4 regions of the Micromonospora sp. R311 genome follow, and region 3 is predicted to be linked to each of the others. Evidence: riboswitches for the same ligand, from Rfam matches in the RefSeq annotation. Region 3 holds a riboswitch; each other region holds the start of a gene.
The links. A riboswitch is a leader RNA that binds a small molecule or an ion and turns the genes downstream of it on or off. The one in region 3 is predicted to bind cyclic di-AMP.
Positions count from the first base shown of each region.

Region 1: linked by a shared signal. The riboswitch ahead of AC1WTP_RS23860 (coiled-coil domain-containing protein) and the one ahead of AC1WTP_RS25315 (C39 family peptidase) in region 3 are both predicted to bind cyclic di-AMP.
Region 2: linked by a shared signal. The riboswitch ahead of AC1WTP_RS03725 (C40 family peptidase) and the one ahead of AC1WTP_RS25315 (C39 family peptidase) in region 3 are both predicted to bind cyclic di-AMP.
Region 4: linked by a shared signal. The riboswitch ahead of AC1WTP_RS20780 (coiled-coil domain-containing protein) and the one ahead of AC1WTP_RS25315 (C39 family peptidase) in region 3 are both predicted to bind cyclic di-AMP.

Region 1 is NZ_JBSWCE010000029.1:72,770-77,794, reverse strand. Features, by position in the region: gene AC1WTP_RS23870 (heavy metal translocating P-type ATPase) at 1-376, opposite strand, end outside; gene AC1WTP_RS23865 (YibE/F family protein) at 702-2,060, shown strand; cyclic di-AMP (ydaO/yuaA leader) riboswitch at 2,227-2,357, shown strand; gene AC1WTP_RS23860 (coiled-coil domain-containing protein) at 2,362-3,378, shown strand; gene AC1WTP_RS23855 (carbonic anhydrase) at 3,621-4,328, opposite strand; gene AC1WTP_RS23850 (helix-turn-helix transcriptional regulator) at 4,636-4,974, shown strand.
Region 2 is NZ_JBSWCE010000003.1:187,176-192,200, forward strand. Features, by position in the region: gene AC1WTP_RS03715 (pyridoxamine 5'-phosphate oxidase family protein) at 1-540, opposite strand, end outside; gene dcd (dCTP deaminase) at 620-1,198, shown strand; gene AC1WTP_RS03725 (C40 family peptidase) at 1,260-2,300, opposite strand; cyclic di-AMP (ydaO/yuaA leader) riboswitch at 2,313-2,449, opposite strand; gene AC1WTP_RS03730 (N-acetylmuramoyl-L-alanine amidase) at 2,690-4,711, shown strand; gene AC1WTP_RS03735 (C40 family peptidase) at 4,811-5,025, opposite strand, start outside.
Region 3 is NZ_JBSWCE010000032.1:70,747-75,771, forward strand. Features, by position in the region: gene AC1WTP_RS25305 (DegT/DnrJ/EryC1/StrS family aminotransferase) at 1-198, opposite strand, end outside; gene AC1WTP_RS25310 (alpha/beta fold hydrolase) at 424-1,170, opposite strand; gene AC1WTP_RS25315 (C39 family peptidase) at 1,289-2,131, opposite strand; cyclic di-AMP (ydaO/yuaA leader) riboswitch at 2,360-2,501, opposite strand; gene AC1WTP_RS25320 (hypothetical protein) at 2,791-3,552, opposite strand; gene AC1WTP_RS25325 (hypothetical protein) at 3,664-4,134, opposite strand; gene AC1WTP_RS25330 (polysaccharide pyruvyl transferase family protein) at 4,762-5,025, shown strand, end outside.
Region 4 is NZ_JBSWCE010000024.1:24,362-29,386, forward strand. Features, by position in the region: gene AC1WTP_RS20770 (HelD family protein) at 1-1,332, shown strand, start outside; gene AC1WTP_RS20775 (cation diffusion facilitator family transporter) at 1,442-2,359, shown strand; cyclic di-AMP (ydaO/yuaA leader) riboswitch at 2,513-2,644, shown strand; gene AC1WTP_RS20780 (coiled-coil domain-containing protein) at 2,658-3,719, shown strand; gene AC1WTP_RS20785 (hypothetical protein) at 3,869-4,378, shown strand; gene AC1WTP_RS20790 (SRPBCC family protein) at 4,405-4,872, opposite strand.

The DNA of each region.
Region 1 (5,025 bases), on a different contig from region 3:
TGGCCAGCGAGGCGACGTAGGCGACCGTGATCGCCATGGCGACCAGCAGCATCATCCCTGGCGCCCGGTCGCGCACCTCCCGCACCGCGCCGGCCAGGAACGGCCAGCCGCCCCACCAGAAGACCACCGAGCCGAGCACCGGCCCCACCCAGGACCGGCCGGGGAACTCCAGCGAGTAACCGAACCAGTCCATCACCATGTGGCTGGTCGCCACCACCGGCAGGGTGAGCAGCAGGCAGAGCCAGAACCGGCGGCGGAACATCTCCGGGTCGTGCCCGGCGTGCTTGTCGTGCCCGCCGTTCCCGCCGTGCCCGCCGTGCCCATCGTGCTCGCCGTGCGCCGCGCCTTCCCGGCGGGACGGGGTGTGCTCAGCCATGCCTCCAACATCCCCGAACGGAGACGCCCGCGCGGGCCAACCGCCGGGTGAGGTGCCCGACACCAGCCCACGCGACCTGCGTCCGGATACCGGGATGGTTACGATTCGGCACGATGGCCCTCCGGATCTCGCACCATTCGTCCCGCGCCCACCGGGCACCGGCGCCGCCGGCGGCCCGTGGACGGCCGGCCAGCGGGTCGACGGTACGTGGTCGCGTCGCCACCCTCGGGCGAACCCGCCCGCGATCCGGGCCGGCCCGCCGGCGCCACTGAACCGACCGGCCCGCCGACACGTACCCTGCCCCGGATTCGTTGGGAGACACTCAATGGGCGCCGACCACACCCGTCCCGCTCCGTCCGCCCCGCCCCGGGTGCGGCGGATCCTCGTCGCGGCCGTGGTCCCGCTCGTCCTCGCCACCGTGGTCGCCGCCCTGCTGCTCTGGCCCCGCGACACCCCCGGGGCCGACCAGGGCACCGACCCGCCCCGCCACCACGGCACCGTCACCCGGGTGGTGACCGAGGCCTGCCCGCCGGCACCGGAGGCGCCCGATCCGGCGGCGGGCCCGTGCGGCACGGTCACCGTCAAGGTGGCCGACGGCCCGGACGCCGGCCGGGAGGTGCAGACGCCGGTGCCGACCGGGCCCGGAGCCCCGACTGTCGCGGTGGGTGACGAGATTATCCTGGTCGAGCTGACCGACCCGGCCGACCCGACCGCGAGCAGCTACAACATCGCCGAGCACCAGCGGGGCAAGCCGCTGGTCTGGCTGGTCGTGCTCTTCGCCGCCGCCATCGTCGCGTTCGGCCGGTGGCGCGGGCTCGCCGCGCTGGCCGGCCTGGCGGCCAGCTTCGCCATCCTGCTCGCCTTCGTGCTGCCCGGGATCAGCTCCGGCCGGTCGCCCCTGCTGGTGGCGATCGTCGGCGCCGCGTTGATCATGTTCGTGGTGCTGTACCTGACGCACGGGGTGACCGCGCAGACCTCGGTGGCGGTGCTCGGCACGCTCGGCAGCCTGGTGCTCACCGGAGTGCTCGGCACCCTCGCCACCGCCGCCACCCATCTCACCGGGTACGGCTCCGAGGACGCGACCACGCTGTCGATGTTCCAGGCCGACGTCGACCTGCACGGGCTGCTGCTGGCCGGGATCATCATCGGCTCGCTCGGCGTGCTCGACGACGTCACGGTGACCCAGGCGGCGACGGTCACCGAACTGGCGCACGCCAACCCCGGCCTGTCCCGGCTCCAGCTCTACCGCGCGGCGACCCGGGTCGGCCGGGCGCACATCGCCTCGACGGTCAACACCATCGTGCTGGCGTACGCCGGCGCCTCGTTGCCGCTGCTGCTCCTGCTCACCGCGGACTCCCGGTCGGTGACCCAGATCCTGACCAGCGAGTTCCTGGCCCAGGAGATCGTCCGCAGCGCCGTCGCCACGCTCGGGTTGATCGCCGCCGTGCCGCTGACCACCGCGCTCGCCGCGCTGGTGACCACGGCCGGCCGCGCCAAGCGCCCCGCCGGCGACGAGGACGGCGACGGCGACGGCGAGCCGTCGGGCACCCCTCCGGTTTCCCGGCCGGCCACGGACCGGGCCGACGCGCTGCGGGCGCTCGCCGCGCCGCGCGCCGGAAACACCTCCTCCGCCACCCCCACCGGGTGGCCCGATCCGGACAGGAGCACGGACACCGCATGGTGAGACTCCGCAGCGTGACCGTCCAGACCGGTGAGCTTGATAAACGCATCACCTGTCACCCTCCGCCATTACGAAATAACGCATTTAGTCGGCTTCGGGACGTAGATCCACCGGTGGACTCTCGGGTAACCTCGCTGCCGGTCACCGCCGAAGGCGCGCAGCGGCGCCTGCGGTGCCGCCGCCCAATCGCCGCGAGGCGAGCCGGGGACCCAGGTACGTGGGGTGAGTCCGCGACAGCGGTAGGGGCCACTTCCGCCCCGAACCCGTCAGCTAACCCGGTCGGCGGTCGACGGAAGGGAACACTGTGACGGCACCCCTACGCCGCTGGGTGACTCCTGTGGTGGCCGTGTTCGCGGCCCTGGCCGTGCTCGCCGGGCCGCTCCCGGCCTCGGCCGCACCCAAGCCCCCCACCCCCTCAGGGCACGAGGACGACGACTCGAAGCTGATCACGGACGTCATCGAGTCGACCAACCGGAACTACTCGCAGGCGAAGTCCCGGCTGGCGAAGTCCAAGAAGCGTCAACTGGAACTCGCGCTGGAGGTCAACCGGGCGGAGGCCGAGCTGAACGCGCTCGCCCCGCAGGTCAGCCAGATCGCCGCCCAGTCGTACCGGACAGGTCGGATCGGCGCCGTGGCCATGCTGCTGGAGGCCGACAGCCCCGACTCGTTCGTCGAGCGGGCCACCGCCCTGGACGAGCTGAACATGGTCAATGCCAAGCGGCTCGCCAAGATCAACGCCGTCAAGAACCGCGCCGAGCAGGCGAAGTTGGCGCTCGAAGCCGAGATCCGCGAGCAGCAGAAGCAGACCAACCTGATGGCCAAGAACAAGCGGGACGCGGAGAAGGCGCTGGCGCTGGTCGGCGGGCTGGGCTTCACCGGCGGCCTGGTGTCGGCCACCTCGCCGGTCGCCCGGGTCGCCCCCGGCCGCACCGCCGACGGCGACTGGAAGGCCGAGTCCTGTAGCGAGAACGACCCGACCACCTCCGGCTGCATCACGCCGCGGACGCTGCACATGTACAAGGAGGTCAAGCGGGCCGGCTTCAACCGGTTTGTCGGCTGCTACCGCCCCGGTGGGCCCTGGGAGCACCCCAAGGGCCGGGCCTGCGACTGGTCGTTGCAGCGCAGCGGCTTCGCCCCCTGGCACAACAAGGACACCCGGATGTACGGCAACAACCTCGCCGCGTTCCTGATCCGCAACGCGGACCGGCTGGGCATCTACTACGTGATCTGGAACCGGCAGATCTGGTTCCCGGCGACCGGCTGGAAGTCGTACAGCGGGCCGTCGAACCACACCGACCACGTCCACGTCTCGCTGCTGTAGCGACATCCGCGCCGGCGCGACACGAGGGCCGTTCCCCGGGCGGGACGGCCCTCGCGCCGTCTTCGGCGGTGCCGCCGCAGTGGCGGTCAGGCGACGGTCGCGGGGGTGGCGGTCAGGCGACGGTCGCGGGGGTGGCGGTCAGGCGACGGTCGCGGGGGTGGCGGTCAGGCGACGGTCGCGGGGGTGGCGGTCAGGCGACGGTCGCGGGGGTGGCGGTCAGGCGACGGTCGCGGGGGTGGCGGTCAGGCGACGGCCGCGGCCGGGTCCACCACGGGGTCGGCCAGGTCGCCGGGCACCGCGGCCACCGTCCGCACCTCGCCGGCGGCCAGCCGGTACGACATCCCGACCACCGCGCAGCGCCCGGCGGCCACCTCTGCAGCCAGCACGGGCGAGCTGTCCAGCATCGCCTCGACGGTGCACGCGATGTGGATGTCCACGATCCCGTCGACGTCGGCCACGCCCTCGGCCTCGGCCCGGCGCAGGCTGGGCATGACGGCGTCCACCACCGCCCGCAGGTGACCGGCCGGCGGCGCGTTCGTCTCCACCGCCGCCTTCGCCGCCTGCACCGCGCCGCACGAGTCGTGCCCGAGCACCACCACCAGCGGCGTGCCGAGGACGGTCACCGCGTACTCGACGCTGCCGAGCACCTCGGGGCCGGTGGTGTGCCCGGCGGTCCGGACCACGAAGAGGTCGCCGAGGCCCCGGTCGAAGATGATCTCGGCGGCCAGCCGGGAGTCGGAGCAGCCCACGATCACCGCGAAGGGATGCTGCCCGTCGGCGACCGCGGCGCGGTGCCCGGCGTCCTGGTTGGGATGGCGCGGGACGCCGGTGACGAACCTCCGGTTGCCGGCGGACAACTCGGCGAGCGCCTGTGCCGGCGTGCTCGGCACCGCCGCCGCCGACTCGCGCGACGAGCCCGGCTGCACACCGGGCGAACCGGGACGGCTCATCCCCTCACCTCGTCCTTCGACGTAAGCGACCTGGTCAACCCCGGCCGGAGGTCGGGCGCGGGCTGCCACCACGGTCACACCGAGCGCAAAGGTACGTCAAGATATGCGTGATATGCATTTCATGTATCACCGAACGCTTGCCCGCCCCGGCCGGCCTGCTCCATCGACGCCGCCCGACCCTGGCGACGCCCCCGATCGCGGGTGCCGCCCCGGGGCGGCGGGGTCCACGGCGGCGTGCCGGCCCGCCGGTGTGCGGCCGGTCGGTGGGGACGAGGCGAGACGGAATTTCGGCGCGGCGGGCCATACCATGGCGGGCATGGCGATGACGAGTGGCGAGAACGGGAACACCCGGAACTGGACGTTCCTCACCAACCACGGGCACGTGCTCCTCGCCATCGCCCGCAACCCCACCGCCCGGCTGCGTGACGTCGCCGACGAGGTGGGCGTCACCGAGCGGGCCGCCCAGGCGATCGTGGCCGACCTGGAGGCGGGCGGCTACCTGCGGCGCACCCGGGTGGGCCGGCGCAACGAGTACACCCTCAACCCGGCCGGGCGGTTCCGCCACCCGGCCGAGGCCGATCGCCAGGTCGGCGACCTGCTGGCGGTCTTCACCGAGGATCGGGTGACCGGCGGTGACCGCGGTTGACCCCCTCCTGACCGGCACGGCCGGTCGCCGGCGCGGCTCGGGTGCCGGCGC
Region 2 (5,025 bases), on a different contig from region 3:
CTCGCGGTGGGCGTCGTGGGCGGGCCGGCGCGCGCGCGACGCGGGCTCGGCGTCCCGGGCGTCGGGCACCGCCGGGTCGAGCCAGACCTGGACGGCGGGCCGGCCGTGCCCGTTGCCGGGGCCGCCCACGGCGCCCGGGTCGCGGCGGGCGAGCATGGCCACGTCGACGGTGAACTCGAACAGCCGCCAGTCGACGTGCGTGGCGGCCCGGAAGCTGCGGGCCAACCGGGCGACCCGGGCCGGGTCGGTGACCGGCCGGGCGTGCCCGGCGACGTAGGCCTCGTCGTCGCTCTCCTCGGGCGGGAAGGAGTGCAGCGCGTAGCGCCCGTCGCGCTCCAGGTCGCGTCGTTTGGGTGAGTCGACCACGAAGCAGAACAGGCCCTCGTCGGTGATCACCGGGGAGACCGGGTGCACCCGGGGCCCGCCGTCGGCGCGGACCGTGGCCAGGTAGCCGAAGCCCGGCCCGTACTGCTGCATGAGAAGGCGGATCCCGTCGGCGAGTCGGGGCTCGTCAGCGGCGAATTCGGACCAGGAAGCCATGCGGACATTCTATCGAACACGTGTACGAACACCTAGTCCGACACGCAGGTCACCCGGGACGCTTCGCTATGGTGTTCCGATGCTGCTCTCCGACCGCGACCTGGTCACCGAGATCAAGGCGGGCACCCTCGCGCTGGAGCCGTTCGAGCCCACGCTGGTGCAGCCGTCCAGCATCGACGTACGCCTGGACAAGCTGTTCCGCGTCTTCAACAACCACCTCTACACGCACATCGACCCGGCCCGGCAGCAGGACGAGCTGACCTCGGTGGTCGAGGTGCCCGACGGCGAGCCGTTCGTGCTGCACCCGGGCGAGTTCGTGCTCGCCTCGACGCTCGAGGTGATCTCGCTCGGCGACCAGCTCGCCGGGCGGCTGGAGGGCAAGTCCAGCCTGGGCCGGCTCGGCCTGCTCACCCACTCCACCGCCGGCTTCATCGACCCCGGCTTCTCCGGCCACGTCACGCTGGAGCTGTCCAACGTGGCCAACCTGCCGATCACCCTCTGGCCGGGCATGAAGATCGGCCAGCTCTGCATCTTCCGGCTCTCGTCGCCGGCCGAGCACCCGTACGGCTCGGCCGTCTACGGCTCCCGCTACCAGGGGCAGCGCGGCCCGACGCCGAGCCGCTCCTGGCAGCAGTGGCGCACCTGGCCGACCCGCTGACCCGCGCGCAAAGGGGCCCGCTCCGGCGTCGGAGCGGGCCCCTTTCCGTGGTACGCGGTCGTCAGTCCGGCCGGCCGAAGCTGTGGATCGGGCCGTCGTCGAGGCGCTTCATCTTGATCGGCACCCCGGCGCGGGAGGCGTGCACCACCCAGCCCCCGCCGACGTACATCCCGACGTGGTGCAGGTCGGCGTAGTAGAAGACCAGGTCACCCGGGCGCAGCTCGCTCCGGCTGACCGTGGCGGTGACACCGCGCTGCTGCGCGGCGTTGTGCGGCAGCGAGACCCCGGCCTTCGCCCAGGCGGCCAGCATCAGCCCGGAGCAGTCGTACGAGTTCGGGCCCTCGGCGCCCCAGACGTAGGGCTTGCCGATCTGGGCGCAGGCGAACTTGACCGCCACCCCGGCCGCGCCGCCCGGGTAGCCGGCCGGGCACGGCGCGGGGCGCAGCGGTCCGCCGCCGCCGTTGCCGTACACCCGCAGCCGCAGCTTCTGCAGCCGGTCGATCTCGGCGTTGATCTCCTTCTTCTTCGCCGCCAGCTGGGCCTCGGCCCGGGCGAGCTGGGCGATCATCTCGTCCAGCGGCGCCTTCTTGGCGGCCAGCTGGTCGCGCAGGTCGGCGACCTGCCGCACGTCCCGCTGCTGGCGCTCGGCGAACCGGTCGAGCAGTTCGAGCTGCCCGACCACCTCGCCCGGCGAGCTGCTGCCCAGCACGGCGTTGATGGTGAGCACGTTCTCGCCCTTGTAGGCGCGGACGGCCAGCGCGCTGACCTTCTGCATCGCCGCGTCGACCTGTGCCTGGAGGGGTTTGATCTGGGCGGCCAGGGCGTCGGCCTGCTTCCGCTTGGCGGCCAGGTCCTGGCGGGTGGCGTTGTGCCGTTCGATGATCGGTTCGAGCTTGTTCCAGTCCTCGTCGATCTGGCGCTCGATCTCGGCGACGGTGGGTTCGGCGTGGGCCGCCGTGGCGCCGCCGGTCAGGACGACGGCGAAGCCGACCAGGGCGGCGAGTGCGGTGGTGAAGCGGGACCAGCGTGGGCGCGGCGCAGCCGTCGTCGGGTCGGCGGACGCCGACCGTGCCGACGGTGGCCGCGGGGCATGGTGTGCCACCGGGCTCCGTACTCCTTCTTCCTGTACCGCCTACCGGGTTAGCTGACGGGTTCGGGCGGGAAGGGGTCGCCCTACCGCAGTGACTGCGGATTCACCCCGGGTTACCTGGTTCCCCGGTTCGCTCGCGAGCGATTCGGCGGTGCCGGACCGTTACCGCCCGGGTTGGACGGAGCTGTTGTCGGGCCGACGAATGACCAGAGTAGAGACGCTCGTTATCAATCCGCAACCCGTGTCGCCGTGACACTCCGTACCTGGCGGGATCGACGACCCTCGTGGGGACGGCTCGAAGGTTTTCTTCCTCTGAGGTTGATATATGGAAAGGTATTGACGGCGGACGGGCGCCGGGGTGAAGGTGGCCGCATCGTCCACCCGTCTGACCAGGGGGTCCGATGCACCTGTCCACGAGATCGAGGAGCAGGCGTGCCCTGCTCGCCGCCGCCGCGGCCCTCGCCATGGCGGTCACCCCGTTCACCGCCAGCGGTCCCGCCACCGCCGACTCGATCGACCGGCAACAGCAGTACGCCGCCGCGGCCGCCGAGTTCGGCGTGCCGGAGAGCGTCCTGCTCGCCGTCTCCTACCTCGAGTCCCGCTGGGACACCCATCCCGGCACCCCGAGCACCAGTGGCGGCTACGGCCCGATGCACCTCACCGACGCCGCCCACGTCACCTCGCTCCCCGGTGGCAGCCACATCGACGAGGGCGAGGACCCGCGCGGTGACGAGTCACGGCCGTTGGCCGTCGCCGCGCCGGCCACGGCCGAACCGGCGCCGGCCGCTCCCGGCGACGCCGCGCTGCAGACCCTCCAGGCGGCCGCCGCGCTCACCGGCGCCAGCGCGGAGGCGCTGCGGTCCGACCCGACCGCCAACATCCGCGGCGGGGCGGCGCTGCTCGCCGCGTACCAGCGGGAGCTCGGCGGCCCGGTCGGCGCGGCCAGCGACCCGGCGGCCTGGTACGGCGCGGTGGCCCGCTACTCCGGCGCCGGCGCCGAGGACACCGCGGCCGCCTTCGCCGACGAGGTGTACGGCCAACTCCGCGAGGGCGCGAGCCGGACGACCGACGACGGGCACCGGGTGACCCTGCCGGCCCGGGCGGTCAGCCCCGACGAGTCGGCCCTGCACCGGCTCGGGCTGCGGCGCGCCGAGCGGCCCGACGGGCTGGAGTGCCCGATCGGCATCGGCTGCGAGTGGATCCCGGCTCCGTACCAGAAGTACGGCCCCCGGCCCGGCGACTACGGCAACTACGACCTGGGCAACCGCCCGGCCCAGCAGAAGCTCGAGTACATCGTCATCCACGACACCGAGGGCTACTTCTGGCCCAGCGTCAACCTGGTCAAGGACCCGAAGCGGGTGGGCTGGCACTACACGCTGCGCTCGGTGGACGGCCATATCGCCCAGCACATCAAGACCAAGGACGTCGGCTGGCACGCCGGCAACTGGTACGTCAACGCCAAGTCCATCGGCCTGGAGCACGAGGGCTTCGCCGGCCACGGCACCTGGTACACCGAGGCGATGTACCGCACCTCGGCCAAGCTGGTCCGGCACCTGGCGCTGCGGTTCAACATCCCGCTGGACCGACAGCACATCATCGGCCACGACAACGTCCCCGGCACGGTGGCGGCGAACGTCGCCGGGATGCACTGGGACCCGGGACCGTACTGGGACTGGTCGCACTACTTCGACCTGCTGAAGGCGCCGTTCCGGTCCACCGGCACCCCGCGGACCGGCCTGGTGACCATCGACCCCGAGTTCGCCGGCAACCAGCCGGCGTTCACCGGGTGCTCGCGGCAGCCGCCGGGGGTGCCCACCCCGCTGCCCCCGGTGAGCGACCCGTGCCCGCTGCGCGGCTCGTCCGCGGTGCTGCTGCGCAGCGCGCCGAGCCACGACGCGCCGCTGGCCGTGGACCTGGGCGAGCACCCGGACGGCTCGCCGGGCACGATGTACGTCCCGGACCACAGCGCCCGGGGCTCGGCCGGCCAGACGTACGCCGTCGCCGAGGTGCGGGGGGACTGGACGGCGATCTGGTACCTCGGTCAGAAGGCCTGGTTCCACAACCCCGCCTCGGCGCCGACGGCGAAGTGGGCCACCGGCTTCGTGGTGACGCCGAAGCCCGGCAAGGCGACGATCCCGGTCTACGGGCGGGCCTACCCGGAGCAGGCGGCCTACCCCGCCGGGGTGCCGTACCAGGCGATCTCACCGCTGCAGTACACGCTCGCCGCCGGCCAGCGGTACGCGGTGGGCGGGGTCCTGCCGAGCGAGTACTACCGCGCGGTCACCTTCGACGGGTCGTCCCCGGGCGACTGGACCGTGGTCAGCGGCGACCTGCGCTACGTGCAGGTCCAGTTCGGCCACCGGATCGGCTACGTCAACCTGGACGACGTGTGGCTCCTGCCGTCGGCGGTCGGCGCTCCCTAGTCGCCCGCCCGGGTCAGGGGCTCCCCGCCGAGCCGCCGACCCGACACGCCGAGGGCCCCCGGTCAGCTGACCGGGGGCCCTTCTGCGGTACGGCGACGATCAGCCGGGTCGGCGGAACCCGGCGACCGGCATGGTGTTGATGCTGGAGACGTTGACCGGCTTGCCGGCCCGCGGCGCGTGCACCATCTTGTCGTTGCCGAGGTAGAGCCCCACATGGTGCAGGTCGCTGAAGAAGAAGACCAGGTCACCCGGGCGCGCGTCGGAGCGCGAGATGGCCTTGCCCTCTCTCCACTGCGCGCCCGTGTGGTGGGTCA
Region 3 (5,025 bases):
CTGGAGGGCGGAGGTGCCGGAGTTCACCGCGACGCAGTGCCGGCCCCCGACCAGCTCGCCGAACTCCGCCTCGAAGGCGGCGACTTCCGGCCCCTGGACGACACGGCCACTGCGCAGCACCCGCACGGCCGCCTCGATCTCGGCCTCGCCGATGACCGGCCTGGCCGGTGGAATCATCTCTGTGGTCAGCCCGGACATGGGCTTCCTCCTGTCGAACAGCGGCCGCGCCCGGACCGGGCGCGGCGCTACCTCGTTCGGATGTGGACAGGAGGGGTGGTGGTTACGGGTGATCCGACGGGGTCGGCGCGAAAGGATCACCCGGACAAACAGGACTCCCGGCGCACTCCGGGACGTACGGGCATGTTATCCCGGAGACGCCGGGCGTGGCGGCACAACACCCTGATCTCCGCCGCGAACCGCGGCTCAGCGGTACGGGTCGACCAGGGCGAGCACCGCCTCCGGGTCCTCGACGTGGGCGTTGTGCCCGAGGCCGGGCAGGGTCACCACCGGCACCCCGAACTCCTTGAGCTGGGCGTCGGAGACCATCGGGTCGCGCTCGCCCCGGGCCAGCACCACCGGCACGTCGGCCGCCGCCAGCAGGGTGGGCAGGTCCGGCTCCCCCACCGCGAACGCGGCCGGGTCCATCGCCAGCCGCCAGCGGCCGTCGACCTGCCGCAGCCCCGCCTCGACCACCGGATGGTCCGGGGCGAACAGTCCGGCCAGCCCGCTCACCCGCAGGTAGCGCCGGGCCGCCTCGTCCCGGGTGGCGAACCAGGTGACCGGGCGGGCGGCCAGCTCGGCGGCGCGGGCCAGCTCGTCCCGCGACCAGACCGCCTTGATGCCGAGCCCGACCACCGCGTCCACGTCCAGCCCGGCGGTACGCGCGGCCAGCGCCAGCCCCACCACCCCGCCGAGGGAGTGGCCCAGGACGACGAGCCGGTCACCCGGCTTGAGGCCGCCGGCGACCTGCCCGGCCAGCCCGGCGAAGGAGTACCGGGGCAGCGGCGGGGACCAGCCGTGCCCGGCGAGGTCCGGCGCCAGCCACCGGCCGGTCCACCGGCGCTCCAGCAACGGCGCCCAGGGCAGCCACACCTCGCCGGTCGCGCCCATGCCGTGCAGCAGCAGCAGGACCGGCCGCCGGCCGTCCCGGGTATCCGATTCGGAGTCCATAGGGCGCAGTGTGCCACCGGTCGGACGGCCGGGGCGAGGGCCGCGGGCCGGGACGCGCCGGGCGCCGGCTCCCCCGGTGGGGAACCGGCGCCCGGACGGTGCGACGGGACGGTGGCGGTCAGGCGGAGTAGCCGCGGGTCGCGGCCCAGTTCGCCAGGTCGATGGTGGTCATCCAGTACGACGCCGTCGCCGGGTTCGCCGAGTCGGCGATCTTCACCAGCCGGCCGTCGTCGTCGTAGCCCACCACCGCGATGTAGTGCCCGCCCGGGAAGGAGTGCCAGCCACCGGCGGTGTCGGTGGCGCTGCCGGCGATGTTCACCACGACGCCGCGCTCGGCGGTGATGGCCCGGACCACGTCGGCCTGGAGCTGGTCCATCTGGGCCGGGGTGGCGGCGCGGCCGGAGATCATCCGGGTCCGGTAGGGGTTGCCCTTCACCACCGCGTTGAGCACCCGGGTGGTGTCCTCGGCGGAGTTGGTGCCCATCTCGGTGGTGCCCAGCTGGGCACCGAGGGCGTCCTGGGTGCGCTCGATGCCGGTGGCGCTGAGCGCGTTCCGCACGGCCGCCGGGCCGCAGTTGTAGTACGTCGTCTGCGCCTGGTAGTCGTAGTCGAGGACCTTGCGCGACGGCGGCTTCGGCGTGCTCTGCTTGCGGGTCAGGTCCGGGTTCGGCGCGGCCGACGAGGCGGCGGCCGACGCGGCGGCGCTGGACGGGGCGGCGCTCGACGGGACCGCACCGATCCGGGCCTCGCCCCGCGAGGCGGCGGCGGGCGCGTTCCGCAGTTCGGCCACGGTGGCCGCGGCCGGCGCCGAGGCCGGGGCCTCGTCGGCTCCGGCGGCCAGCGCACCGGCGCCGGTGGCGAGCACGAGGGCCGCGGCCGAGGCGGCGGCGACCTGGTAGGGGCGGTCGGTGGTGATGCGGCGCAACTGGCGCTTCAGGTGGTGCTTCACGGATTCCTCCACGGGACTCGGGGGGTGAGCGGCACACCGGCGCCAGGTCCGGGGGGCAGGCCGGCGCCACCGCGCGGACGTCTCGTCCGCGGGTTGGTGACCACTCAGGGGAGCGCCCGACTGTCGGGCGGGGGCGGTTTCCGGCGGGTCAGCTCGCGATCGGGGCGAGCGGCGCGGGCACCGCGGGGCCGTGGAGGTGGGGGAACAAGCGAGGGGTGGGATCGTGCTGCACGAGGATGGAACTCCTTCCGACACCGCCGACCGGGTTAGCTGACGGATTCGGGCGGGAAGAACGCCCTACCACGGGCCGTGGCCCGCGGATTCACCCCAAAGGTGCACTGGTTCCCCGGTTCGTGTGATCACGATTGAGCGGGTCGGCGCGGCGTCGCCTCTTGCGATCGGTAACCGCACCAGACGGGCCGACATTACTGGTCAGTCCGTAGCCTGCCAACCCCAGTTCACCTGCGTAAACCTGATCCGGCACGACAATTTTGCGGGCAGTTGCGCACTGACGTGACTCAATGGGACGGACCTCTCCGACGACATCTCGGGTCGACAACCGGACAAGCCACCGCCGTCGACCCGGAATTGTCGACAGGCATCGACCGGGACGAGCCCGATGACCGATTCCGCGGCCACTGTGACCGGCGTCACCGGAATAGTTCGGCGGATCAGCCCACCCGCGCCGGCCGCCAGCGGGCCGCGGCGACGGCACGCGCCGGCACCGCCTCGGCACGCGGTGCGGGCAGCCGACCCGGCCGGAGCCGGGCCGCGGCGGCGTACGCCTCGGCGGCGAGGGCACGGGCCGCCTCGGCGGCCGACTCGGCGTCCCGCCACGCCGACCGCTCCCGCTCGGCGGCCGTCCGGTAGCCGGCCCGGCGCTGCTCGCGCACCGCCCGGGCGAGCACGATCTCCTGCTCGACCGGGTGCCGCCGGGAGTCCCAACCGGCCCGGTGGCCGAACACGTCGGACAACTGCCGGGCGGACAGCTCTCCCCGCCAGTGGGCGGCCATCGCCGCGTGGTGCAGCCAGCGCTCGCGGGCGGCGTACTCGGCCGGCGTGCGCGGGGTGCGCGGGGCGGGCAGGGCGGCGGCCCCGAGGAACCGGCGGGCGGCCGTCTCCGCCTCGTCGTACGCCTGCCAGGTGCGCTCGACCTCCGCCTGCGCGGCGAGCCAGTCGGCCCGCCGGCGGCGCGCGGTCTGCGCCGCCCGGGTCGCCGCGACAGCCACCTCCTCGGCGTAGCGGCGCAGGTCGGCGAGGTCGGGCTCGGCCGGCCCGACCGGGGCGGACTCCTCGTCGGTGGGGCGCTCGGGGCGGGCGACCAGCACGGTGAGCACGGTCAGCGCCAGCACCAGCAGGCCGGACCAGATGGCGGCGGCCCGCGGCACCCCGATCAGGAACTGGTAGTAGAGGACGGTCTCCAAGGTCGGCACCTCACGGGGGAAAGCGGATGCGGAAGCGGGAAGCCGCGTCCGGGCGCTGTGGCGGGGCCGGACGGGTGCGGGGGCAGGGATCGTGGGCGGGGCGTCGACCCCGCGGACGGATCAGGAGTGCGGCGGGGCGCGCGGGGCCCGGGCGGCCGGGAGCGACCCGGCCGGCGCCGGGGCCGGCCCGGCGACGACCGCCGGCGGGGCTGCGGCCGGCTCCGGCCCGGCGGCCGGACCGGCGAGCGCGGCAGGCTGCTCGTCGGCGGCGGCGAGCGCGGCGGAACCGACGAGCACGAGGGCCGGACCGGCGGTCGCGGTCGGGCCGGCAGGTGCGGTGCCCCGGACCGGGTGCCCGGCCGGGCCGGCGTCGGCGAACGCGCCGGCGAGGGCCGCGGCGGGCGGGGCCGGGACGCCCGGACCGGCCGCCCCCGCGGTGCACAGCGCCGGCTCCGGACCGGCCGGTGCGGCCACGGCGCCGGGGGCGCCGGCACCGAGGGCGAGCGCGACGGCGACGGCGAGGCCGGCCGTCAGCCGCGCGGCCCAGCGCGCCACCCACCACAGGGGACAGGTGAGCGCGACGGGAAGCACGGCGACCACGCTACCGTCCGGGCCGGTCCCCCGCATCGCCACCGGGCGTGTCGTCCGGACGCCGCGCCGACGGCACCGACCAGGGTGGACGCCCCAGCGGGAGTCGACGTACGCCGATCGCTGGTCCGGCGTGCCTGCGCCCGGCACGGCGCCCGCCGGGACACCAAGCCTCGCTCCGTGGCCGGCACCGCGGCGCCGCCCGGCACCGTCCGGTTCGGACGGCGCGGGGCGAACCGGCGCATCGTCGGCGTCGGCACGTGCCGGTGCGGCAGCGCGGCCAGCGCCCGGCGCGGTGGGCAGGAAGCCGAGCACCGCCGGTGCACACCAGCCCGGTGAAGCCGGTCCCCCGGTCACCGGTGCGGAGCACGGTGATCATCACGAAGACGTGCACGAGGTCGCAGGCGAACGAGACCTCGCCGAGCCGGACCGCCCCGCCCGGGCACCCTACCGGGCGGGGCGGCCGGGGCACGACGGCGACGGGCGTCTGTGCACGGGACGTCCGGTGGCCTAATATTCCCCGAACCCTCAGGTGCGAGCCGCCCGGCCCCGGTGGCCGGTCGGAGTCGAGCGGTGACGGTGTGTCCGCCCGGAACGCACACGGGGGCGGACGAGAGGCGGAGCGGCGAGATGCACCAGCGGATCCTCATGCGGGCCAAGAAGGGACCGTTCGACGTCTACTCCCCGGAGGAGGCGTTCGAGGGCAACTGGATCGGCGAGAACAACGGCAACCTCGTCTTCAGCCACGCCGCGCACAAGCTGCTCAAGACCCGGGGCACCGAGATCACCTCGAACGGGTTCAAGATCGATCTCCGCGAGGCCGACACGCTCAACGAGCGGTACGACGTGTTCGTCATTCCGCTCGCGAACGCCTTCCGGCGCAGCTACGCGCAC
Region 4 (5,025 bases), on a different contig from region 3:
CTGGGCAGTCTCTTCCCCGGGATGGCCACCACCCGCACCGACCCGCCGGAGGTGGCGGCGGTGAAGGGCTCGCTGCGGATGCGCCGGGTGCTGGAGCGGGCGGTCCGGGACGCGGTGCCGGACGGCCCGGGCGAGCTGCGGCTGCTCTACCGGGGCGAACTGCTCCGGCTGGAGCGCGCCGAGCTGGACGCGATCCGGGACCGCGCGCTGCCCCGGGGCGCCCGCCGCAACGAGGTGCGCCGGGCCGGTTTCGACGGCATCTTCGCCGCGCTCTGGGCGCAGGCCCGGCGGCTGCACATCGGCCGGCTGCCCGAACAGCGCGCCTTCGAGGACGAGCTGGCCGACCGCCCCGAGTTCCGGGAGTTCCTCAAGGCCTGGTGGCCCCGGCTGCACCCGCGGCACGTGCTCGGCTGGCTGGCCGAGGAGGAACGGCTGCGCCGGTACGCCGGTGGCATCCTCTCCGGCCGCGAGATCCGGCTGCTGACGGCCGCGTACCGGACGCTGGAGACCGAGGGGTTGACCGTCGCCGACGTCGCGCTCCTGGACGAGCTGGACGCGCTGCTCGGCAAGCCGGTTCGCCCGGCCCGGGCCAAGCGGGACCCGTTCCAGCTGGCCGGCGGGGTCCGCGAGCTGAGCACCTTCGCCGACCGGCAGCGGGCCGCCCGCGAGGCGACCCGGCAGCGCCCGGAGGACTACCGGGAGTACGCCCACGTGGTGGTCGACGAGTCGCAGGACGTCTCGCCGATGCAGTGGCGCATGATCGGCCGGCGCGGCCGGCTGGCGTCCTGGACGGTGGTCGGCGACCCGGCGCAGACCGCGTGGACCGGCGACCCGGAGGAGCTGACCCGGGCCCGGGACCAGGCGCTCGGCCGGCGCAAGCGGCACCAGTTCACGCTCACCACCAACTACCGCAACTCGGCGGAGATCTTCGCGGTGGCGGCGGCCGAGATCCGCCGGCTCTACCCGGACCTGCCGCTGCCCACCGCGGTCCGGTCCACCGGCGTCGACCCGGTCGAGCTGGTGGTGCCGCCGGCGGAGCTGGAGACCGCCGTCCTGGAGGCGGCCTCCGCGCTGCTCGCCGAGGTGGAGGGGACCGTCGGCGTGATCACGCCGGTGCCGCGCCGGGCCGAGGTCGCCGGCTGGCTGGGTGGCCTGGGCGCTCCCCGGCTCCAGGTGGTGACCAGCCTGGAGGCCAAGGGCATGGAGTACGACGGGGTGGTGCTGGTCGCGCCGAGCGAGGTCCGGGCCGATCCGGGGTCCGGGGTACGCACGCTCTACGTGGCGCTCTCCCGGGCGACCCAGCGGCTGACCACCATCGACCCGACCGGCTGAGGGCCGGGGCGGCCCGCCCGCGGGGCGTGCCGGCCCGCCCAACAGTTGCATACATAGCTATGTGAGCATATATTTGACCGGGTCCGGACGGGCGGCGGAGGGTGTTCGCGTGGGGGCAGGTCATGACCACCAGCACGGGTCGGCGGTGCACGCCGCCCACCACCACCGGGGCCGGCTCTGGGCCGCGTTCGGCCTGCTCACCGCGCTGATGGTGGTGGAGGCGGTGGCCGCCTTCCGCACCGGCTCGCTGGCGCTGCTCTCCGACGCCGGGCACATGTTCACCGACGTGCTCGGCATCGGCATGGCCCTCGCCGCAATCACCGCCTCCCGACGCACGGCCGGCGACCCGCAGCGCACCTTCGGGCTCTACCGGCTCGAGGTGCTGGCCGCGCTGGCCAACGCCGTGCTGCTCTCCGGCGTCGCCGTCTACGTGGTGGTAGAGGCGATCCGCCGGTTCGGCCACCCGCCGGAGGTGCTGGCCGGCCCGATGCTGGCGGTGGCCGTCCTCGGCCTGCTCGCCAACGTGGCCGCCTTCGCGCTGCTCCGCTCCGGCGCCCGGGAGAGCATCAACCTGCAGGGGGCGTACCTGGAGGTGCTCGGCGACCTGCTCGGCTCGCTCGGCGTGATCGGGGCGGCGCTGCTGATCGCGCTGACCGACTGGTGGTGGGCCGACCCGCTGGTGGCCGTCGCCATCGGCCTGTTCATCCTGCCCCGCACCTGGCGGCTGGGGCGGGCCGCGCTGCGCATCCTGGTGCAGGCCGCGCCCGAGCACCTCCAGGTCACCGCGGTGCACGACCGGCTGGCCGCGGTGCCCGGCGTGGCCGGCGTCCACGACCTGCACGTCTGGACGCTGACCTCCGGCATGGAGGTGGCCTCGGCGCACCTGACCATGGCGCCCGGCGCGGAGGTCGGCAGGGTGCTCGCGGACGCCCGCGCGGCGCTGCAGCAGGACTTCCGGATCGAGCACGCGACGTTGCAGATCGAGCCGGGTGCGTCCCCTGGGATCTGCGGGTCGGTTGAGTGGTAATGAGCACAACCTTAAATCTGCGTGGGTATTGTTCCCCTATGCCCGATTTTTCGGTGACCACGTGCGCACCGTCAGTCACTTCCGCTGCACTGGTCACACGGGCACCGGTAGGCTCGGCTCCGGCCTCCGCCCGGCGGCACGCACCGGTGCCGGCGGTGGCCGCCGCCTAATCGCCCGCAGGGGCGAGCCGGGGAACCATGTTCCTGGGGTGCATCCGCGTCAGCGGTAGGGATCTTCCGTCCCGAACCCGTCAGCTAACCCGGTCGGCGGCTGACGGAAGGACACGTGTATGCCAGTAGTGGCACCTGTACGACGCACCGCCGCCCGGGTGGCGGCACTGATCGTCATCACCCTCGCGCTCGGCGGCGCCATCGCGCCCGCCGCACCGGCCGGCGCCGCCCCGGCGGCCACCGGCCTGCTCGCCGCCGCACCCGGCCAGGACGAGGAGGGCGGCACCCCCGCCCTGCGCGCCCAGCTGGCGGCGGCCAGCAAGGGCTACCTGGACGCCAAGGCCGCGCTGGACAAGTCGGTCAAGCGGCAACAGCAACTCGGCGTCCAGCTCCAGGCCACCGAGCGCGAGCTGACCGAACGCAGCAGCAAGGTCGGCGAGATCGCCGGTGTGGCGTACCGCACCGGGCGGCTCGGCGTGGCGTCCGCGCTGCTCAACAGCAACTCCCCGGACGGCTTCATGGACCGCGCCGCCGCGCTCGACGCGGTCGCGGCCAACGAGGACCGGGTGCTGCGCGACCTCCAGGAGACCCGTGACGAGGCCAACCGGACCAAGCTCGCCCTGGACGGCGAGATCCGCGAGCAGCGCAAGCAGGTCACCCTGATGGCCAAGCGCAAGGAGCAGGCCGAGCGGGCGCTGACCGTGGCCAACGCGAAGGCCTCCGGCGGGGACACCTCCAACCGGGGCACCTCCACCGCGACGGCCAAGCCGGCCCCGCGCAACTCCGACGGCTCCTGGCCGGCCGAGTCGTGCAGCGTCAACGACCCGACCCCGGCCAACGGCTGCATCACCCCGCGCACCCTGCACGCGCTCAACCAGGCCAAGGCAGCCGGCTTCACCCGGTACGTCTCCTGCTACCGCTCCGGCGGCTCGGGCGAGCACCCGAAGGGCCGGGCCTGCGACTTCGCGGCGCAGAAGAGCGGCTTCGGCGGGGATGCCACCGGCGGGGACAAGACGTACGGCAACAACCTGGCCGCGTTCTTCATCCGGAACTCCGACCGGCTCGCCGTGCTCTACGTGATCTGGTACCGGCAGATCTGGCTGCCCAGCAGCGGGTGGAAGTCCTACAGCGGGGCGGGCGGCGACCCGTCCAGCGACCACACCAACCACGTGCACCTGTCGGTGTACTGACGCCCGGCACCGGTGACCCGCCCCGACGGCGGGTCACCGGGTACGCCGGACGCGGTGCCGGCACGCCCCGGGCTACGCCCCCGGACGTATCGCGGGTGTCGTCGCCGGCCCGACGACCCGAGCCCGGCGCGGCGGCAGCATCGTCGGGTATGAGCCGTCTTCCGCCTCCCGCCCGCAAGGCCCTGCTCACCCTGCACCTGGTCACCTCGCTCGGCTGGCTCGGCGTCGACCTGGTCCTGCTGACGCTCGGCGTCGCCGTGCTGCGCGGCGCCGACCCGGCCGCCGTCTACCCGATCTCCGCGCTGGTCGGCACCGTGCTCTTCGCCCCGCTGAGCGTGGCCGTCTGGCTGGTCGGCGTGGCCAGCGCCCTGCTCACCCCGTGGGGCCTGCTGCGGCACCGCTGGGTGCTGGTCAAGTTCCTGCTCACCACCGTGATGACCGGGCTGGTGCTGTTCGTGCTCACCCCGGCGCTGCGGCACGCCGGGGAGGCCGGCGCGGCGTTCCCGGTGCGGGAACGGATCGACCTGGTGGTCGCCCCGTCCGTGTCGACCAGCCTGCTGATCGTCGCGACCGTGCTCTCCACGTACAAGCCGTGGGGCCGGCTGCGGCGGGCCACCCGCACGGCCGCGCGCCGCCCGACCGCGGCGGCGGCCCGCTGATCCCGGTTGCGGCCCGGCTGCACCGCTCAGCCGACCGGCGGCGGGTCGGCCGGGCCGCGGTCGAGCACCGCGCCCAACCGGGCGGCCAGCCCGAGGTGGGCGGAGCGGGCCTGGCCGAAGGCGTACCGGAACAGCGGCGCCGGCGCGGTCAGGGTGATCTCCACGTCGATCCGGACCCCGTCCGGCTCGGCCCGCAACCGGGTGCGGTTGCGCACGGTCGTGGCCGGCCACTGCCGCGCCATCGTGACGATCTCGTCGGCGGTGGCGACCAGCACGTCCGCCCGGTAGGTGACCGGGAATCGCAGCGGCCCGGCGGCCAGCCGATCGGTGATCGCGTAGCTGGCCCGGGCCCCGGGCCGGGTCCGCAGCCGGCGGACCCGGACGATCAGCGGGTGCAGCTCCGCCTGCCGGGTCGGGTCGGCGAGCAACGCCGCCGCCTCCGCCACCGGGCAGCGGGCCTGGACGGTGTAGCTGAAGGAATCCTGCCTGAGCACGCCGTCTCCCCACCGTCACTGGTCGGACGATCGTCGCCCACGCCGGGTCCGCCTGGCAACGCCCCGACCGGCACCGGCCGGACCGGCGGACGACGGCCGGCGTCGCGGCTACGGTCAGCTGGTGCGGGATCACCCGCCGTGCCGGGCCAGGGA